DNA from 3 places in the Pseudoduganella sp. SL102 genome. Region 3 is predicted to be linked to each of the others. Evidence: predicted binding sites of a transcription regulator. Region 3 holds the regulator's gene; each other region holds the start of a gene.
What was found. The regulator sigma-54, encoded in region 3, starts transcription at its own class of promoters, with help from an activator protein. The targets are predictions, from matches to a motif close to TGGCANGNAANCTGCTTT.
Positions count from the first base shown of each region.

Region 1 (5,510 bases), 1.9 Mb from region 3:
CATGCGGCGCCACGCGCCCGAGTCGTCCAGCCCGTCGCCGCTGGCATAGCCGAGCATGTTCCACCAGCGCTCCGAGTAATACACTTCGCCGGAGACCAGGTCCCAGTCCCATGGCGCATCGGTGGAACCCTTGAGTACCAGCCGCAAGCGCTTCTCGGACTTTTCCAGCGACTGCTGGGTATTCTTGAGGACCGTGCAGTCGGTGAAACAGACCACCACTTGCCGCACCGAACCGGCCGCGTCGAATTCCGGGTAGGCATTGCACAGCAGCCAGCAGGTCCCCCCGGGGCCGACGACGCCGGCCACCAGCCCGGACAGCTTGCGGCCCGTCTTCAGCACCAGATTGGCGGGGAATTCCTCGGGCGGCAGCGGCGAGCCGTCTTCCTGCACGAAGGTCCAGGTGTCGGCGCTGGCTTCGGCGCCGAGCAGCTGGGTTTCGCTGCGGCCCAGCAGCTCCTGGGCCAGCCGGTTGGCGGACACGATGCGGCCGTCCGCCCCATGCACCACCACGCCTGCCGGCAGGTTGTCATGCAGCGTCTCGATGGAAAATACCGCATCGGCTGGGAGAGTTGGGTGCATGGCGGTGGACTGGCAGTCGGCAAGCGATGGCCAATGCTAACAGCTTCGCGTCACCACTGGTAGGCCAGGGTGGCGCTGACGTTGCGCGCATCGCCCCAGTAGCAATAGCTCGCGTTCATGCACGACGCCACGTAGGTCTTGTCGAACAGGTTGCTGGCGTTCAGCCGCAGGCTGGCGCCCCTGAAGGCCTTGCCGAGCCGTCCGAGGTCGACATGCAGCGCCAGGTCGGCGAAGGCGCCGGGGTATGGCCCAGCACTTCGCCGAGGCGGTGCGGTTCATGCGGTAATTGCGGTAATAGCTGGCAATCATGGCGTGGACCTTGTACCTGGCTTATAGTGATTTGCAATGAGTGATTTGCAATGAGTGATCCGCGATGAGCGGCGGCACCATGCGAATGAGGCATCCTGGTGGGAATGCTTCTCATCACATCAAGACATGGAACCGGCATCCCGGGCTTGAGGAAGCTTTCGGGCAGACAATGGAGCTGCAATGGATGAATTTCGCTTCAAAGTATTCGGCAAGCTGGTGGCCGTGACAGGCCGGCCGGGGTCACGGCGGGCGTTTTATCTTGGCCCCGAAGGCAAGCGAAGGCCGGCCGATTTCATCGTGCCGAAAGATATTGCCGACGCCGACCTGGCCGAATACCTCGGCGACCTGTTCCACGAGGATGCGACGCCGCGCTACGACTCGGTGGAACGGCTGGACTAGCTTCCCTGGCGTCTCAGCGCCGCAGCGCCAGGTCCACCACGAGGGCCGCCAGCAGCAGGAACGACACGCCCTTCCAGAAGGCCACCGGGCTGCGCTCGATCAGCGGCGGCCGGGTGCGCTCGAGGAAGGCGCGGTTCGGCTGGTGCAGGTCGTAGACGAATTCGTCGACATCGGCGTAGCGCTTGCCGGGGTCGACCTGCACCGCCTTCTCGATGGCGGCATCGACCCAGGCGGGGATGGTCCGGTCATGCTCGCGCGCCGGTACATACACCAGCTTGCGCTGCGCGGCGCGCGTCTTGGCCTGCGGGATCTGCACGCCGTACGGCAGGTGCCCGGTGAGCATGTGGTAGGCCAGCACGCCCAGGGAAAACACGTCGGAACGCACGGTGCCCTGCTCGCCCAGGAAGTACTCCGGAGCGGCATACAGCGCCGCGCCGGCCAGCGTGAAGCCGGGCACCTCGGGCGCCATCTCCAGCACGCCGGCCACGCTGGCCGAGCCGAAGTCGATGATCTTGGCGGTGCCGCTGCGGTCGATCATCACGTTTTCGGGACGGATATCCTGGTGCAGCATTTCCAGCCGGTGGAAGGCGCGCAAGCCCTTCGCCACCTGGGCAACGATGCCGCGCGCCGCGTCCAGTTCCGGCTTGCCCCGGTCGCGCAGCCATTGTGCCAGCGTCACGCCTTCGATGTATTCGGTGACCAGGTAGACATAGCTGCGCTGCCGCTCGTGCACCACCGGTTCGCTGACATGCGGACTGACGATGCGCCGGGCGATCCATTCTTCCATCAGGAAGCGTTCCAGGTAGGCGGGGTCGCCGCGCAGGTCGATGGACGGCGTCTTGATCGCCACGGATTCGCCGCTGGCCACGTCGAGCGCCAGGTAGATGTGGCTGCGGCTGCTGCCGTGCAGCGTGCGCATGATGCGGTAGCCGTCGAATTCGCTGCGCGGTTCGAACAGCGGGGGGAATGGCAGTTCGGCCATGCGCTGCAGCAGTTCGTCCGCCGCGTGCGCCTGCAGCGTTTCCACGCGCACCAGCTGCACGGTGAGATTGTCGCCGCTGCCGTTGGCCAGCGCGCGCGCCACCAGCAGCCTTGCCGCTTCGTTCAGGTCGGCCCCGGACGACAGTGCCTCGCTCACTTCGGCCGCGGACACGTATTCGTGCACGCCGTCGCTGGCCAGCATGAACAGGTCGCCCGGCCGCACTTCCACCGCGCGGTAATCGATCTCGAGGTGCGCGTCGACGCCCAGCGCGCGCGCCAGGTAGCTCTGCCCGGGCGACACCCACACGCGATGGTCCGTCGTCAGCGGCTCCAGCGCGCACCCTTGCGGACCCGCATGCACGCGGCTGATGCGCGTATCGCCGATGTGGAACAGGTGCGCGGTGTTCGACTTGATCACCATCGCCGACAGCGTGCACACGTAGCCGCGGTCCTTGTCGTAGCGCCCCTGGCCCTGCTGGGTCTGGGCATACAGCCAGGAGTTGGTGGCCGCCAGCACGCGCTCGACGGACGTCTTCACCGACCAGGCATCGGAGGTGCAGTAGTAATCCTCGAGGAAGGCGGCCACCGCCGTTTCGCTGGCGATGTGGCTGACATCGCTGCTGCCGATGCCGTCGGCCACCGCCAGCGCGGCGCCCTTGACCGACAGCTGCGGCTCGTGCGGCACATAGCTGCCGTGGAAGTCCTGGTTGACGGCCTTGCGGCCGGCATCCGTGTGCTGGCCGATGGACAGCGTCAGTCGGGTGGGCATGGTAAGAGAAGGATGCCGGCCGCGCGGGCGGCCGGCATCCTGGGTCGACGATGCAGGCGGCTGGCTTGCATTCAGTTGGAGTGACCTCGGTTGAATTTACCTCGGCTGGCTTTGCCTCAGTTGCATTTACCTTAGTTGAATTTCCGTTTTGCGCCGGTGCGCACGTGCGTGGAGTACAGCGTGAGGCCGGTGAAGGCCAGGCCGCCCACCAGGTTGCCCAGCACGGTCGGGATCTCGTTCCAGATCAGGTAATCCATCACCGTAAAATTACCGCCCATCATCATGCCGAACGGGAACAGGAACATGTTCACCACCGAGTGCTCGAAGGCCATGAAGAAGAACAGCATGATCGGCATCCACATCGCCAGCACCTTGCCGCCCACGGTGGTCGAGACCATCGCGCCGACCACGCCCATCGATACCATCCAGTTGCACAGCATGCCGCGGATGAACAGGGTCAGCATGCCGGCCGCGCCGTAGGCGGCGTAGCCGGTGGTCCGGTTTTCGCCGATGTGGGCCACGGTCTGGGCGATCTTGCCGCCATCGGTGTTGAAGCCGAAGGTGAACATGTAGGCCATCAGCACGGCCACCGTGAAGGCGCCCAGGAAATTGCCGAGGAAGACGATGCCCCAGTGTTTCAGGATGCGGGGGATCGTCACGCCGGGGCGGCGGTCGATCCAGGCCAGCGGCGTCAGCACGAACACGCCGGTGAGCAGGTCGAAGCCCATCAGGTACAGCATGCAGAAGCCCACGGGGAACAGCATGGCGCCGACCAGCGGGATGCCGGTGGCGACCGTGCAGCTGACGGCGAACACGGCCGCCAGCGCCAGGATCGCGCCGGCCATGTAGGCACGGATCAGCGCGTCGCGGGTGGCCATGTAGATTTTCGATTCGCCCGCGTCCACCATCTTGGTCACGAATTCGGTTGGGACCAGGTATGCCATGCTTGCTTCTCCTTAGGTTCGGTCGGTGAGCTTGCGCTCTTATGTGTGGAATACCTCAGGATGAGCAAGAAGCGGGCCAGAACCATGGGAGGGGCAGGCGGTGCTTGCCCGGCAGGGAAGGAACGCCCGGCCAGCGCCCGGGCGGCACAGGGCAAAGCGCACGAAGTTGGGCCGCCACGCCATGCGCTGGTGCGGCGCTGCACCAGCCGGGACCGCCGTGCGCGATGGCGGCGCACCGCGCCGAACAAAGTCCGTTCGGCCGCTGCCCGACGGCGGTGCGTTCCGCGGCCCTGCACGATGATCGGCCCCCATCCGGGAGCGTGCGCCTGTCCGTGGTGCGTTACGGGGCCTAGGCGGCCTGGGCCCGCGTCACCGAACGGGGCAGCGTGATCACCACGGCGGTCCCGCTGCCCGGGGTGGATTCCACGCGAATGGTGCCCTTCAGGATGCCCGTGACGATGTTGTAGACGATGTTCATGCCCAGCCCTGAACCGCCCTGCCCCATCCTGGTGGTGAAGAAGGGGTCGTAGATCTGGTGCAGCGTGCGGTCGCTCATGCCTACGCCATCGTCGGTGAAGCGCAGTTCGGCCATGTCCTCGCCGAGCGGGCGGGCGGCGATGGTGACCAGCCCATGCGGCCGGCCCTCGAAGGCGTGCAGCAGCGCGTTGTTGATCAGGTTGCTGAGCACCTGGCTCACGCTGCCCGGGTAGGAATCGAAGTCGAGGCTGTCCGGCACGTCGACCCGGGCGGCACAGCCGGCGCGGCGCAGCTGCGCGGCGAACGTGGCCAGCGTGTCGCGCACCACGTCGGCCAGGGCGAACGGGCGGCGCTGGTCGGATGCCTGGTCCACCGCCACCTGCTTGAACGAGGTGATCAGGTCGGCCGCCTTGCCGAGCGAGCCGGCGATGATGCCGCAGGCGGTCTTCGCATCGTCGAGGTGCGCTTCCAGCGCCGAGCGCCGCACGCCCGGGCCGTCCAGCTGGCGCCGGAAATCCGTCACCATGTCGCCCAGCGCGGTCGCCGTCAGCAGGCTGTTGCCGATCGGCGTATTCAGTTCATGCGCGATGCCCGCCACCAGCGCCCCCAGCGAGGCCATCTTCTCGGACGTGACCAGGGTATCCTGGGCCTGCCGCAGGCGGTCCAGCGCATCGGACAGTTCGCGGTGCGCCGCGTCCACCTGCGCCTTCTGCCGCGCCAGCTCGGCCAGGCTGTTGCCGAGCGCCGCCTCGGTGCGGCGCCGGTCGCTAATGTCGCACAGCACCCATACGCAACCCTTGTCGGGGGCCTGCCGGTCCAGCATCCGCCCGTTGACGATGCACCACATGCTGCCGCCGTCGCGCCGCGCCAGCTCCAGTTCGCGGTGCATGCGCTGGCCGCCCGGGCCGCATACGAAGGGATCCGGCCCCGCGTGCCCGTGCTGCACCAGCGTGGCCGTAGGCCGTCCCGCCAGCGCCCCGTGCGGATAGCCCAGCATCTCTTCCATGCCGCGGTTGCAGCGGATGATGCGGCCATCGGAAAACAGGCCGATG
Region 1 is NZ_CP115554.1:6,502,401-6,507,910, forward strand. Features, by position in the region: gene OU994_RS27540 (bifunctional diguanylate cyclase/phosphodiesterase) at 1-579, opposite strand, end outside; gene OU994_RS27550 (hypothetical protein) at 1,069-1,287, shown strand; gene OU994_RS27555 (bifunctional protein-serine/threonine kinase/phosphatase) at 1,301-3,037, opposite strand; gene OU994_RS27560 (formate/nitrite transporter family protein) at 3,169-3,981, opposite strand; gene OU994_RS27565 (CHASE domain-containing protein) at 4,331-5,510, opposite strand, start outside.
Region 1: the regulator sigma-54 is predicted to act here: its motif matches at 4,043-4,060, upstream of OU994_RS27560 (formate/nitrite transporter family protein).

Region 2 (5,510 bases), 1.9 Mb from region 3:
GACGGCCATCACGAGGAAGTAGCCGATCAGTTCGCGCAGCGGGTCGCGCAGCACCCACGCGTGGTAGCCGTTCTTCAACGAATCGGCGAAATTGGTGCGTGTCCACGGATGCGGGTACACGTCGTGCTCGACCGCCACCACATCGTCCAGGTCCGCCGGCCGCATCGGTTCGTAGACCAGCCGCGCCAGGTCCCACGTGGGCTGCCGCGTCATGCCTTCACCCCGCCCTGCGCCTCGTTGATGACCGCCCGTTCGGCCTTCGTGTACGCCACCTTGTTGCGCAGGTAAAGCGGCTGCGCTTCGGCGGCCGGCACGCCCCGCCCGGCCGCGAAGGCGGCGGCTCCCAGGCGGGCCACCTGTTCGGCGTGCGGCAGCACGGCCGTATCGGCACCGGATGCAAACGGCCGGCCGGCGAAGGCTTCCGCGTAGGCCGTGAAGCCGTTGCCGCAGGCAAGCGGCGCACCGTGCGGCGCCACGCCCGCCGGGGCCGACAATGTGGCCGGCACGACAGGCACAGGCAACCGCGTGCCCGCGGCGCCAGGCAGCGCGTCGCCGAACCGGTATTGCGCCCAGTACACCTCGTTCATCCGCGCATCGAGCACCGCCAGCACATCGGCGGCGCCGTGGCGCTCGTGGCAGGCCAGCGCCATGGCGTCGAGCGTCACCACCGGCACCAGCGGCAGGCTGGCGCCGAAGCCGAGGCCCTGGGCAATGCCGCAGGCGGTGCGCACACCGGTAAACGAACCGGGCCCGGCGCCGTAGGCGATCGCGTCGCAATCGGCCAGGGCGATGCCTGCCTCGGCCAATAATTGCTGCACCATGGGCAGCAGCGAGGCCGAGTGCGTGCGCACGCCGTCCGAGCTGCGCGAGCTCAGGCGGCCGCCGTGCAGCAGCGCGCAGGAAGCCAGTTCGGAGGATGTTTCAAGGGCAAGGATGGTGGGGGAAGACTTGGACATGGGCGGTATTTTACCTTGCGCGGCGGCGGCGGCCCAGCCATCGCAGGCACGGCAGCCGCCCGGCCGACGCTGTACAATGCGGCCATGCACAGCACAACCCTACACGCCGACAACCGCGCCGAGGTGGCCGCCGCGCTGGCGCAGGACCGCCTGGTCGTGGCCTGCCTGTGCGCCGCCTGGTGCGGCACCTGCTCCAGCTACCGCGCCGCCTTCGAGGAACTGGCCGCGCGCCATCCCGGAAAATATTTCCTGTGGGTCGACATCGAAGACCACGCCGACCTGGTGGGCGACCTCGATGTGGAAAACTTTCCTACCCTGCTGATCCAGCACCATGAAACGGTGGCGTTCTTCGGCACGATGCTGCCCGACCCGAACGTGGCCAGCCGGCTGATCGACACGATCGCCGCCACCAGCGACGCGGAACTGGACCGCCAGGCCGGCAGCACCGCCGAGCGCCGCCAGTGGCAGAAGACCTGCAACCTGCGCCAGCTGATGGGCACCGGCTGACGCAGTGCCTCCCGGGCGCGACGCATTGCCTGCCGGGCACCAGCCGGCACCCGCGGCCGGCTCCGGCCGAGGCACTGCCGCTTTCCGTCATGACCTCCTGCGACGCACCGCCACCATGATGACCAGCGCCAGCGCGCTCAACGCCAGCGCGGACGGTTCGGGAACCTGCACCACGGCGGCCGACAGCCAGGCGCCCGCCTCGCCGAAGCGGTACGGCGCACAGTTCGCGCACTCGAGGTAGCCGTGCTGTCCGGTAAAGAGCGGTTCCTGCGAAAACAGTTCCTGGTGCGCCGCCGGCGTGTCGAGCGCATCTAGGCTGGCAAGGCCCAGGCGCAGGTTCCAGTTGCCTGTCCAGAAGGTGATCATCTGAAAATTCGTGTCGACCGTCGTCAATCCCAAGGGATCGTCGCTGGTGTAGGTATTGCCGAAGAACAGGCCCGTCGTCGTGGCGATGTTCCAGGCGGTGACCCGGTTCGTGGTCTCCTCCCAGGTGAACGTCCCCGAGGCCGTGGCACCATCCGTAAAGTTGAAATTGTTCAGTGTCCAGATCACGGACGCCTGGGCAGTGCCGGCCGAGGTGCCGATCAGGGCAGCGAATGCCAGCAGCCGGGCGGCGCGGGACAGCTTCGTGAATACATGCATGGGATTCCCCTTGAGATTGGACAAGGGAAAGAACGAGCAACACGCATGCCAGCATTTCAGCTTGATTGATTTCAAAGACCTATCGCTGAAACGCGACGCGGATGTAAAGAAATTCGACACACGCTGCCTTGCCGCACGCGCTGTCAGGGCAAGCGCCGCGCATGAGCAGGCGTGTTCCGCCGGCTTCACGCCCCGGGCGCCACTTTCCTGACGTACGTGTCGGTCGCCGACAATGCCACGCCGTCCGCCGCGCGCAGTGCCAGCTCCCCCACCGGCTCGCCGGTATCGCGCCGCACCAGCACGGAATGCGGCTCGCCGGGCGCGAACAGGTGGCGCTCGCCCCACCGGCGCAGCGCGACGATCACGGGAAACAGGTCCTGGCCCTTCGCGGTCAGCACATATTCCTGGTATGCCGAACCATCCGATGCCGGCTGGCTGGCGAGGATACCTTCCTCCACCAGCATGCGCAGCCGGTCGGCCAGGATATTGCGCGCCACGCCGAGGCCGCGCTGGAAATCGCCGAAGCGGCGCACGCCGTCGAACGCGTCCCGCACGATCAGCAATGCCCACCGGTCGCCGACCAGGTCCACGCCGCGTGCCACGGGGCACGGCTCCGCCCGCTCATTGTGCTTCCTCGCCATTGCCACCCCCTCCAGTGGTTGCATTTTAAAACTACAACGCGTACGCTTCAACCAGTTTTATTTTGCAACCACTTTGGAGGTGCCATGTCTTTTTCCACCGCCCGCCTGGCGCTGCTCGCGGCATCGGCCGCCCTGTGCGTCGCCAATGTCTACTACGCGCAACCGCTGCTCGACCTGATCGCCGCCGACCTGGCGCTCGACCGCGCGGCGGCCGGCGCCATCGTCACGGCCACGCAGGCGGGCAGCGTGCTCGCGCTGCTGTTCCTCGTGCCGCTGGGCGACCGCTTCGACCGGCGCCGCCTGTTGATGGCGCAGCTCGGCGCGCTGGCCCTCGCGCTGGCCGGCATCTGGGCGGCGCAGCGCCCCGGGCCGCTGCTGGCGGCGATGCTGCTGGCGGGCTTGCTGGGCACGGCCATGACGCAGGGCCTGATCGCCTGCGTGGCGGCCAGCGCGGCGGACGCCGAGCGTGGCCGCGTCGTCGGTGCCGTACAGGGTGGCGTGGTACTCGGGCTGCTGGGCGCGCGCGTGGTGGCCGGCGCGATCGCCGACCTGGCGGGCTGGCGCACCGTGTATGCGGTATCCGCCGCGGCGACGGTGCTGCTGGCCGCCGTGCTGTGGCGCGCGCTGCCGGCCGTGCCGCCGCCATCCCGGCCATTGCCATACCGGCAGCTGATCGGCTCGATGGCGGCGCTGTTGCGCAGCGACCGGGTCCTGCGCCAGCGCGGCATCATCGCGCTGCTGATGTTCGCGGTGTTCAACATCTTCTGGAGCGCCCTGGCACTGGAACTGGCCGGCCCGCCCCACGCGCTGCCCCACACCGCGATCGGCGCGTTCGGGCTGGTGGGATTGATCGGTGCGCTGGGCGCCATGCGCGCGGGCCGCCTGGCCGATCGCGGCCACGGCGACCGCACCACCGGCGCGGCGCTCTTGCTGCTGTGCGCGGCATGGCTGCCGCTGGCCTTCACGCCCGCATCGCTGGTGGCGCTGGCTGCCGGCATCGTCGCGCTCGACCTGGCGGTGCAGGCGCTGCACGTGACCAACCAGAGCCTGATCCTGCGCACCGGCGTGGCGCCCAGCCGGATGATCGGCTGCTACATGCTGTTCTATGCGGCCGGCAGCGGCGCCGGCGCGCTGGCCGCCACCGCCACGCATGCGGCCGGCGGCTGGCGGCTGGTGTGCCTGCTCGGCGCCGGCGTCAGTGTCGCGGCGCTGCTGTTCTGGCTTGCCGCCGCGCGGGAGCCTGCCGTCATGAATGAATCCGCAGTTCGCTAGGGCAGCCAGCGGTGCAGCAGGTCGTCCGGCATCACCGGCCGGCTGTAGAAATAACCCTGCGCCTGCTTGCAGCCGTGGCGCAGCAGGAAGGCGGCCTGCTCGTCCGTCTCGACGCCTTCGGCGATCACCGACAGGTTCATGCTCTTGCCGAGCTGGATGATGGCGATCGCGATCGCTTCGTCGTTGGCATCTTCGTGGATATCCTTGATGAACGAGCGGTCGATCTTCAGCGTCTGCACCGGCATCTGCTTCAGGTACGCCAGCGACGAATAGCCGGTGCCGAAGTCGTCGATCGCCAGGCTCACGCCGAGCGCGTGCAGGCCGTTGATGTACTGCAGCGCGTCGCCCGTGTTCATGATCAACGACTCCGTCACTTCCAGCTGCAGCCGGTGCGGCGCCAGGCCCGTCTCACGCAGGATGTCGCCGACGGTGCGCACGATCGTGCCCCGCTCGAACTGGCGCACCGACAGGTTAACGGCGATCTTCGGCACCACCAGGCCGGCGGCTTCCCAGCGCACCATCTGCCGGCAGGCCTGCGCCAGCACCCACTCGCCCAGCTGGCTGATGAAGCCGGAATCCTCGGCCAGGGGAATGAAGCGCACCGGCGGCACCAGGCCCAGTTCCGGGTGGTTCCAACGCACCAGCGCTTCCACGCCGATCAGCCGGCCGGTGTCGATTTCCACCTGCGGCTGGTAGTTCAGGAACATCTCGTCCTTTTCCAGCGAGCGGCGCAGCCAGGTTTCCAGGCGCAGGCGCTCGACGCCCTCGCCCGTCATCGACGGCGCATAGAAGCGGTAGCCGTTGCGGCCGCGCGCCTTGGCCTGGTACATCGCCACGTCGGCATTCCTGATCAGCACATTCCGGTCGGTGCTGTCGTGCGGATACAGGCTGATGCCGATGCTGCACGTGACGAACAGCTCGTGGCCGGCCACCAGGAATGGCTGCTCGAACATCGCCACCAGCTTTTCCGCCACCAGCGTGACGGCATACTCTCCGGCGACCCCTTCGAGCAGCACCACGAATTCATCGCCGCCCAGGCGCGCCAGCGTGTCGCCGTCGCGCAGGCGGTGCGACAGCGCGGCGGCCACCTGCTTGAGCAGTTCGTCGCCGATGTGGTGGCCCAGCGTGTCGTTGACGTTCTTGAAGCGGTCCAGGTCGATGAACAGCAGCGCCAGCTGCTCGGCCGAGCGCTGTGCTCGGTCCAGGGCGTGCTGGAGCCGGTCGTTGAACAGCAGGCGGTTCGGCAGTTCGGTGAGCGAATCGTGGTGGGCCAGGTGATCGAGCTTTTCCTCGTTTTCCTTGACCAGCGTGATATCGCTGAACACCCCCGCGTAATGCGTGGCCACGCCCTGCGCGTCGCGCACCGCGGTGATGGTCAGCGATTGCAGGAATTGCTCGCCGCCCTTGCGCAGCGCCCACAGCTCGCCCTGCCAGCACCCCGTGTCGACCAGCTCCGCCCACAGTTGCTGGTGGAATGCCGCGTCGTGGCGCG
Region 2 is NZ_CP115554.1:2,922,162-2,927,671, reverse strand. Features, by position in the region: gene rimI (ribosomal protein S18-alanine N-acetyltransferase) at 1-213, opposite strand, end outside; gene tsaB (tRNA (adenosine(37)-N6)-threonylcarbamoyltransferase complex dimerization subunit type 1 TsaB) at 210-956, opposite strand; gene OU994_RS12510 (thioredoxin family protein) at 1,041-1,463, shown strand; gene OU994_RS12505 (PEP-CTERM sorting domain-containing protein) at 1,551-2,105, opposite strand; gene OU994_RS12500 (helix-turn-helix domain-containing protein) at 2,291-2,746, opposite strand; gene OU994_RS12495 (MFS transporter) at 2,831-4,018, shown strand; gene OU994_RS12490 (EAL domain-containing protein) at 4,015-5,510, opposite strand, start outside.
Region 2: the regulator sigma-54 is predicted to act here: its motif matches at 2,139-2,156, upstream of OU994_RS12505 (PEP-CTERM sorting domain-containing protein).

Region 3 (5,510 bases):
GACGCTTTCAACGAATACGGTCTTGCCCGACATGCGCAGATTAATTTCGGCTTTCTGTCTTTTCTCTTTCTCGGTGAGATTATCTACACTCAGGATCACACTTACATCGATCAGCTGATCGAAATGGCGTCTAACGCGTTCCAGCTTGTTCTGCACATACTCGCGAATGGCAGGGGTAACGTCGATATGGTGTCCACTGATGGTCAGATTCATACACACACTCCTAAAGAAGATATAACAGGTTCGTGCGTTATCCGCCAAAACAGGCAAGGCGGCGCAGAGGAACCCAAGCACTACCAGGATTTGCCGCAAGGGCTTGCAAAGGGGTTTGCAAATGCGCTTGCAACGAACTGCTATAGCGATTTGCGGAGGCTGACCGGGGGGATTTTCAATGCTTCGCGATATTTGGCAACAGTGCGTCGCGCAATCACCATGCCTTGTTCACCCAGCATGTCCGCAATCTTACTGTCGGATAAAGGGTTCTTCGGGTCTTCGGCTCCTGTGAATTGCACGATCAGCGCCCGGATCGCAGTCGAGGATGCTTCCCCGCCAGCTTCGGTTGCAACGTGGCTGCCAAAAAAGTACTTCAACTCAAACATGCCATGCGGCGTCAGCATATATTTTTGAGTTGTTACCCGAGAGATAGTACTCTCGTGTAGACCCAGTGTATCAGCTATTTCACGCAACACAAGGGGTCTCATTGCCACCGCGCCATGCGAGAAAAAGTTCTTCTGCCGTTCGACGATGGCCTGGGCCACGCGGAGGATCGTGTCGAAGCGCTGGCGCATATTCTTGATCAGCCACTTTGCTTCTTGCAGCTGTGCATTCATCTGCGTCTCGCCCTTGCCCTGCTTGAGCAGGCTGGCGTACAGCGCATTGACACGCAGGCGGGGCATCACGTCGTTGTTCAACGTGACGATCCAGCCGTTGCGCCCCCGCTTTACCACCACATCCGGTACCACGTAGTCTGACACGTCGGCCGCGAAGGCGGCGCCCGGATGCGGGTTGCATTGGCGGATCACGGCCTGTGCTTCACGCAGGTCTTCGTCGTCGCAGTCGAGCGCCTTCTTGAGCTTGTTGAAGTCGCGCTGGGCAAACCACTGCAAGTGTTTTTCAACGATGCACAGCGCCATGCGCCGCGTTACCAGCGGCACGCCGGGCATGCGCCGGATCTGCAGCGCCAGGCACTCGGAAGCGTTGCGCGCGCCAATGCCCGGCGGGTCGAAGCTCTGCAGCAGGTTGAGCGCGGTGCGCAATTCTCCGATCTCGATTTCCAGCTCTTCCGGCATGCGCTCGTGGATCTCTTCCAGGCTTTCCTCGAGGTAGCCGTTATCGTCGAGCGCATCGATGATCAGTTCCACCAGGCCCCGGTCGCGCGCCTCCAGCACGGTCACGCGCATCTGCTCCATCAGGTGCTCGCGCAGGCTGCGGTGGCTGGCTTCCAGCTGGGGGCGGGCATCGTCGTCGTCCGGCCCCTTGCCGCTGCCGGCGCTGCTCCAGTCGGTATCGCCGGTGCCGGCATCGAGGCCTACGCCCTCGCCGCCATCGAACGGCTCGGGTTCCGGCGCGGCGGGCGCATCCTGCGGCGGCCCGCCTTCCGGTGGCGCCTCGCCGGCCCCTTGCGTCGTGTTGATCGCGCCATCGGCCAGCAAGCGCACCGAGCGGTCGAGAGGATCGTCGAGCCGCTCCAGCAGCGGGTTATCGGTCAGCAGCTGTTCCAGTTCCTGGTGCAGCTCCAGCGTGGACAATTGCAGCAGCCGGATCGACTGCTGCAGTTGCGGCGTCAGCGCGAGGTGCTGGGAAGTGCGCAGTTGCAAGGACTGTTTCATGGCTGATTAGGAGCTGGTTGAGGTCTGGTCAAGGCCGCTCACATGCGGAAATGTTCACCCAGATAGACACGACGTACGGACTCGTCGGCGATGATGTCGTCGGGCCGGCCGGAAGCCAGCACACTGCCCTGGTTGATGATATACGCCCGGTCGCAGATGCCCAGCGTTTCCCGCACGTTGTGATCCGTGATCAATACGCCGATGCTGCGCTCCTTCAGGAAACGCACGATGCGCTGGATCTCGATCACGGCGATCGGGTCGACGCCGGCAAACGGCTCGTCCAGCAGCACGAAGCGGGGATTGGTTGCCAGCGCGCGGGCGATCTCCACCCGGCGCCGTTCACCGCCGGACAGCGACAGCGCCGTGTTCTCGCGCAGCTTCTCGATCTGCAGGTCGGCCAGCAGCGCGTTCAGCCGCTCGTCGATCTCCGCCCTGGTGAGCGCCTTGCCGTTTACCTTCTGGATCTCCAGCACGGCACGGATGTTTTCTTCCACGGTCAGCTTGCGGAACACCGACGCCTCCTGCGGCAGGTACGACAGGCCGAGGGTGGCACGCTTGTGGATCGGCAGGGTGGAAATGTCGGTGCCATCGAGGTCGATGGTGCCGGCATCGGACGCCACCAGGCCCACGATCATGTAGAACGACGTGGTCTTGCCGGCACCGTTCGGCCCCAGCAGGCCGACCACTTCGCCGCATGCCACCTGCAACGACACGTCATGCACCACCTGGCGCTTGCCATAGCTCTTTTGCAGGCCGCGCACGATCAGCGTGCTGCTGCAATTTTCCTGCGCCTGCGCCATTTAATTCCCCGCTGCCGGCGCGGCCGGCGATTGGGTGGCGGAAGGCGCCGGGCTCGGCGGCGCGGTGCGCTTGGGCTGGATCACCATCGTGCCGCGGCCGGCACCCGGCTTGTCGGCCCCGGTGCTGGTATTGCGCACGCTGAAGAACTCGCGGCGGCTGTCGTAGGAAATGAATTCGCCCTCCACCTCGTCGCTCGGCTTGTTGCCTTCCAGGCGACGGATCTTGGCCTTCGAATACATCTTCACCAGCTCGGCCTTTTCATCGTATTCGATGCGGTCGGCCTCGCCTTCCATCCACTGGTCGCCCTCGCCGTCGCGCTTCTGGCGGAACGCGACCTTCTTGCCGCCGCCGGTCAGCGTGGCCAGCTGGTAGCCCTCCGGCGAATAGGTGACCACGGCCTTGTCGGCCTTCATCCGCAGCGTGCCGCGCGTCAGCGTCACGTCGCCGGTGAAGGTGTACACCTGCTTGACGTCGTCCGCGTCGAGGCGGCCGTAATTGATCTCGGTAGGCTTGTACGAATCGGCCTTCTCGGCGGCGGCATAGCCCGCCGCGCCCAGCAGCACGAGGGCCGCCATCATGAGTTTCTTCATCTTCGATTCCTGTACGCTGTTCGTCTCGATGTTCGTTTGTTCATTGCCGCGCCCGCGGCGGATACACGATGGTGCCGCGGCCCAGTTGCACCTGGCGCGTGGCATTGTTGGCCTGCATGCCGATGCCGGTGGCGGTGGCGCCGCCGCTTTCCATGCGCACCGGCAGGTCGGTTTCCATGCGGTCTTCCTCCGGGTAGATGACCAGCTTCTCGGTAACCATGTGCATGTCGCGCGTGGTGGGCGACGCGGCACGGTGGATGTCCACGTCCTTCGTCAGCGTGACGCGTGTGTTGTCCTGGTCGACCCGGGCATGCCGGGCGCGGATATCCATCGGCGGCTTGTCGCCCGACAGGCTGCGCACCACCGGATTGTCGATCTCCGACGAGTCGTCGGACGGACGGTGCGTCAGCCTGTCGCCCGAAACGATGTAGCTGGGCTGGCCGGTTTCCGTCATGCGCACGTAGGAAAAGCGCTCGACGATGTTGTCCGGCTCGTCGACCTTGATGCCGGCGGCCATGTCCTCGCCGGCCCGGTTCATCAGCTCGAGCAGCCAGAACGAGCCCAGCGCGCCGAGCAGCGCGAGTATCATGCCGATCGACAGCCGGTAGCGGTGTGCGGTTCGCTGGTTGCGCATGGCTTCTCCGTTATCTTCCTGTCATTTCATGTCCGTCTTGCAGGCCCGTCTTCAAGGCCTGCTTCTCTGCCCCACCGCCGTTGGATCAAGCGTACCTGACTCATCGAAAGCGCATGCATTCACCCCAACAGCGAAGGGCCGGGGTCAGACCCGCCGGGTCTGACCCCGGAATTTGCACCTGGGGTGGGCTTACCCGAACGACATTGCGCTTCCCGGGCCCGTATCCCCTGCCTCACTTCTCACCCGAGAAACTGGGCCATCACGCGGTCGTAGCTGCCCTGGGCGCGCATCACGAATTCGCAGATCTCGCGCACCGCGCCGTGGCCGCCGCGGTGTTCGGTCACGTGATGGACCCGCGACAGCACTTCCGGCCGCGCATTCGGCACCGCCACCGCGAAACCGGCGCGCGACAGGATCGGGATGTCGACCACGTCGTCGCCGATGAAGGCCACCTGCTCCTCGGTAAGGTTCAGCTGGTCCAGCAGCGCCTTGAACGGCGTGAGCTTGTCGTGGCCACCCTGGTGCACGAACTCGATCGCCAGGTCCCTGGCGCGGGCCGCCACCTGCGGCGAACGCCGCGCGCTGATGATCCCCGTCAGCACACCCGACTCCTGCAGCAGCTTGATGCCCAGGCCATCCTGCACGTTGAAGGTCTTGAACGCCTCCCCCTCGGCACCGTAGTGCAGGCCGCCATCGGTCAGCACGCCGTCGACATCGAAAATGAACAGCTTGACCTTCGCGGCCCGTTCGAGGTTGGCCACGTCGACAGGAATACTCATCAGATCACCTTTGCGCGGGTCAGGTCATGGATGTGCAGCGCGCCGACCAGCTTGCCATCGTCGTCGACCACCAGCATCTGGTTGATGCGGTACTCTTCCATGATGGCCACCGCGTCGACGGCCAGTTTTTCCGGCCCGATGGTACGCGGATCGGCATGCATCACGTCGCCGATGACGACCTTGCCGAAATCCTGCACCTTGTCGATCATGCGGCGCAGGTCGCCGTCGGTGAACACGCCCACCGGCCGGTATTGTGCATCGACCACGGCCGTCATGCCCATGCCCTTCTGCGTGATCTGCATCAGCGCATCCGGCAAACGGGTATCGGCCGCCACGGCGGGGATCGCATCGCCCTGGCGCATGACATCGCGCACGTGCGTCAGCAGGCGGCGGCCCAGCGCGCCGCCCGGATGCGAGCGGGCAAAGTCCTCTTCCTTGAAGCCGCGCAGGTCCAGCAGCGCCACGGCGATCGCATCGCCCAGCGCCAGCGTGACGGTGGTCGACGCCGTCGGTGCCAGGTTCATCGGGCAGGCTTCCTTCGCCACGGAAACGTCCAGGTGCACGTCCGCCAGTTTCGCCAGGCTCGACTCCGGCTTGCCCGTCATCGAGATCACCGTGCCGCCCATGCGCTTGACCACCGGCAGGATGGCCATCAGCTCGCTGCTTTCACCGGAATACGAGATGGCGATGAACGCGTCGTCCGGCGTCACCATGCCCAGGTCGCCATGCGCCGCCTCGGCCGGATGCACGAACAGCGCCGGGGTGCCGGTGGAAGCCAGCGTGGCGGCGATCTTGCGCCCGATGTGGCCGGACTTGCCGATGCCGGACACAACCACGCGTCCCTTGCAGTTCAGCAGCAGCGAGACGGCTTTCCCAA
Region 3 is NZ_CP115554.1:975,386-980,895, reverse strand. Features, by position in the region: gene hpf (ribosome hibernation-promoting factor, HPF/YfiA family) at 1-213, opposite strand, end outside; gene OU994_RS04170 (RNA polymerase factor sigma-54) at 354-1,829, opposite strand; gene lptB (LPS export ABC transporter ATP-binding protein) at 1,868-2,629, opposite strand; gene lptA (lipopolysaccharide transport periplasmic protein LptA) at 2,630-3,220, opposite strand; gene lptC (LPS export ABC transporter periplasmic protein LptC) at 3,261-3,854, opposite strand; gene OU994_RS04150 (HAD family hydrolase) at 4,094-4,633, opposite strand; gene OU994_RS04145 (SIS domain-containing protein) at 4,633-5,510, opposite strand, start outside.